One region of the Pseudomonas sp. 1928-m genome, then DNA from elsewhere that is predicted to be linked to it. Evidence: predicted binding sites of a transcription regulator. Region 1 holds the regulator's gene; the other holds the start of a gene.
What was found. The regulator LexA, encoded in region 1, represses DNA repair genes until DNA is damaged. The targets are predictions, from matches to a motif close to CTGTNTNNNNANACAG.
Positions count from the first base shown of each region.

Region 1 (2,183 bases):
CGAGGTATTAACGCCGAAATCGGTTTCCGACATGGCCCGCAGGGCCTTGATCCCGGACATGCTGAACGCTGCAGCGCCGAGCATAAAGTGCACACGCCAGAACAGTTCCAGTGGAGGGATGCGTGGAGCGGCCTCATGCACCAGCTGCATATAGCGGCGGAACACCTTGCCGTACACCTCTTCGAGGTACTTGCGCAGGTGCCCCTGGCTCTGGCTAAAAGCCAGGCCCAGCAGCCGCATAAAGATTGACAGGTCATTACCACTGCGCGGCTTTACTGCCAGAGCCTGCTCAACCAACAACTCAAGCAGCTCTTCGAGGCTGACCTTGGTTTCCGGCTTGGCCTGACGGCGATCCAGTTCACGCTCCAGGCTTACGCAGAAAGGCCCGAGAAAGCGCGAGAACACTGCCTGAATCAGGGCCTTCTTCGAGCCGAAGTGGTAATTCACCGCAGCCAGGTTTACCCCTGCCTTGCTGGTGATCAAACGCAAAGAGGTTTCTGCGAAACCTTTCTCCGCAAAAAGCTGCTCTGCCGCATCAAGAATGCGTTCAACGGTTTCCGACTGGGCCATGACTCTTTTCATCTGAACAAACACTTGTTTGAAACATACGTTTCAGCCGCCCGCCTTGTCAAGCCGGGCAAACCATCTTGTGGCCGGGTGGTCACAGACATCCGCTGAAGGCACAGGTTAACCCTAGCTAGACGCCCCGTGAGAGACCCGAGTAACAGTGCGCTGCAACAGACGACATAAAGGTCAATTGAGTAGAGATCAGAACACAAGGATTGCCAACCGCTGATCACTGTATATAATCCCAGTCACTGTACAAAAAAACAGAGCCGACCATGCTAAAACTGACGCCGCGCCAAGCTGAAATTCTTGCTTTCATCAAGCAGTGCCTTGAAGACAACGGCTACCCGCCTACCCGAGCGGAAATCGCCTTGAAACTGGGTTTCAAATCACCTAACGCAGCAGAAGAGCACCTCAAAGCCTTGGCTCGTAAGGGTGCAATCGAAATGACCCCTGGCGCTTCACGCGGCATTCGCATTCCAGGCTTCGAGCCCAATGCCGAGGAAGACGAAGGCTTGCCGGTGATTGGCCGCGTCGCCGCAGGTGCGCCGATCCTGGCGCAGCAGCATGTCGAAGAGTCCTGCAAGATCAATCCAGACTTCTTCCACCCCAAGGCCGACTACCTGCTGCGCGTACGCGGCATGAGCATGAAAGACATCGGTATTTTCGATGGCGACCTGCTGGCCGTGCACACCACCCGCGAAGCCCGTAACGGGCAAGTAGTAGTGGCGCGCCTCGACGATGAAGTGACCGTCAAACGCTTCAAGCGCGAGGGCAACAAGGTTTGGCTGATTGCCGAAAACCCAGAGTTCGCGCCGATCGAAGTAAACCTGGAAGAACAGGACCTGATTATTGAAGGTTTGAGCGTCGGCGTTATCCGCCGCTAGCAGGCCGTTGAAAACGTAGGCGACGACTGCATGGATGCAGGAGGTAGAGCGAAGCAGGAAGCCCGAGCCGAGGCAGGCGAGACAAGGAAAAAATGGCCGAGGAAGCGGAGTTTACGGCTGTAAATGAGCATTACTCGTTCCACTCGCCCTTCGGGCCGCGCTGAAGCGCGTTAACCGCAAGCGGTTTGCCGAGGGCATTTTTAACGCAGTATCGACAACGCAGGTAGTTTTCAACCACCTGCTAGTGGAGGATCTATGCAGTTCCCACATTCACTGAACCGTACACAACTGCCTTTGTTCGATGCATTTCTGGCATCGACGGTGACGCCATTACTTGCCGATAGCGCTGAGCTGCCTTGGCAGGATGATGGGACAGAGGCGTTCAGTGAACTGTCGCTGCGGGGCGCAGCCGGGCACTGCCTGAACCTTCTCGCGCCGATTCTGCGTGAGCTTAGCGACAACCACGACGCACGCTGGCTGACCCTGATCGCGCCACCCTCAAGCCTTACCCAGGCTTGGCTGCGCGAAGCAGGCCTGAACCGCGAACGTATCCTGCTACTGCACCCACGCGGCGAACAAAGTGCGCTGGAATTGGCGCAACAGGCACTGACGCTGGGCCGCAGCCATACCGTAGTCAGCTGGCTACACCCACTGGAACGCCAGGCGCGGCAACAGCTTGAGCAGGCCGCACGTTTGGGCAAGGCGCAAAGCCTGAATATTAGTTTGGGA
Region 1 is NZ_JARIXO010000001.1:1,925,588-1,927,770, reverse strand. It holds gene P3C18_RS08690 (TetR/AcrR family transcriptional regulator) at 1-570, opposite strand, end outside; gene lexA (transcriptional repressor LexA) at 843-1,454, shown strand; gene sulA (SOS-induced cell division inhibitor SulA) at 1,710-2,183, shown strand, end outside.

Region 2 (2,183 bases), on a different contig from region 1:
TGGCCGACGAGGATTTCACCGTCGTTGGCATACGCGATGATCGACGGCGTAGTACGCGCGCCTTCAGCGTTTTCGATAACTTTAGCGACACCGTTTTCCAGAACCGAGACGCACGAGTTGGTGGTCCCCAGGTCGATACCAATAATTTTGCCCATCTTCACTCTCCCGAAACTTTGATAATCCCGCCGCTGATCGTTGCCAGCGGCGGTAGCACTAAAACGCTTGACTGTTTAATGGGGGCAGCTCGGCGAATTTCAAGCCTGCTCATCGATCGATGGCGGCGCTTCTACCGGCGCCTTGCTGACCACCACCATGGCGGGGCGCAGCAGACGACCATTGAGCATGTAGCCCTTCTGGAACACTTTGAGCACGCTGTTAGGCTCGACGCTGGTGCTTTCCTGCATCGCCATCGCCTGATGGTGCTCGGCGTTGAACGGCGCGCCATGCGGGTCAATGGCTTCCAACTGGTGACGCTTGAGGGTGTCGCCGAACAGCTTGAGCGTCAGCTCCATGCCCTCACGTACTGCCTTGATCGCCTCATCATCAGGATTCGACAGCTCAAGGCCGCGCTCCAGGCTATCCACCACCGGCAACAGGTCGTTGGCGAATTTCTCCAGAGCGAATTTGTGCGCCTTCTCTACATCCTGCTCGGCGCGGCGACGCACGTTCTGCAGATCGGCAGCCATGCGCAGCGACTGATCCTGCGCAGTGGCCAGTTGCTCTTCCAGCGCTTGCACGCGGGCAACCAGGTCATCGCCCGCAGCCGCTTCGGCAGCTGTTTGTACATCGGGGTTCTGCGTATCCAGGGTCTGTTCGTCAGCCATGCGTCTCTCCTCTTATAAATCCGACGCGAGCCTCAACTCACGTACCTGACCGCTATATGGGGTCAAAAAATCTGGTTTCAAGGACAGCAGACGGATTGTCAGCCCACAAAAAAACACTGTATAAATAACCAGACATGAACTTGGGAGGCCCTCGCCATGCTGGTGCACCTGTCCGTACACAACTACGCCATCGTTGAACACCTTGATCTAGAGCTGGACGCCGGCATGAGCGTGATCAGCGGGGAAACCGGTGCCGGCAAGTCGATCATGCTCGACGCCCTCGGCCTGACCCTGGGTGATCGCGCCGACAGCGGCGTGGTGCGCCCCGGCGCAGACAAGGCGGACATCCTCGCCAGCTTCGACCTGCACGACATCCCCGAAGCCCGCGCCTGGCTGGCCGAGCGTGATCTGGACAATGACGGCCCGTGCATCCTGCGCCGGGTAATCACCGCCGAAGGCCGCTCGCGTGGCTATATCAATGGTTCACCCTGCCCACAAGGCGACCTCAAGGCCCTGGGCGAGCTGCTGATCGACATCCACAGCCAGCATGAGCACCAATCCCTGCTCAAGCCCGACACCCACCGCCGCCTGCTCGACGAATACGCCGGCAGCCAGGAACTGGCGCGCCAGGTGCAGCTCGCCGCACAGCGCTGGAAGCAGACCAAGAACGAGCTGGAACGGGTTTCCAGCATCGGCGACGAACAGCGCGCGCGTCATCAACTGCTCAGCTACCAGCTGGAAGAACTCGACAACCTGGCCCTCGGCGAAGACGAGCTGGACAACCTGGAGCAGGAACACAAGAACCTGACCAACGCGGAAAGCCTGCTCAGCGCCTGCCGCCTGGTGATTGAGCAATGCAGCGAGAACGACGCCGGCAACGTTCTATCAGCCCTGACCAGCAGCCTTAATCGCCTCAGCGCCTTCCAAGGCCAACCCGGCGCATTGAGTGAAGCCACCAACCTGCTGGCCAGCGCGCAAATCCAGGTGGAAGAAGCGGTCGGCGAGCTGAACCGTTTTCTCGACCATTTCGACGCCGACCCCGAACGCTTGCAGCAGATGGAAGAACGCCTGGACGCGATCTACACCCTGGCGCGCAAGCACCGCATCCAACCGACCGAGTTGGGTGCTATGCAACAACAGCTATTCGAGGAGCTGGAAAGCCTTAACGCAGACGATCAGGCCGCCGAACGCCTGAGCGACGAACTGGCCGCCTTCGAACGGCATTACCAGGAAAAAGCAGCGGAACTCAGCACCCTGCGCAACAACGCCGCCAGTCAGCTGGCCAGCGCAGTCGAGCAGGAAATGCAGACCCTGGGCATGCCTGGCGGGCGTTTCAACATCAAGCTGAGCGCCAACAGC
Region 2 is NZ_JARIXO010000002.1:94,744-96,926, forward strand. It holds gene dnaK (molecular chaperone DnaK) at 1-155, opposite strand, end outside; gene grpE (nucleotide exchange factor GrpE) at 255-824, opposite strand; gene recN (DNA repair protein RecN) at 981-2,183, shown strand, end outside.
Region 2: the regulator LexA is predicted to act here: its motif matches at 941-956, upstream of recN (DNA repair protein RecN).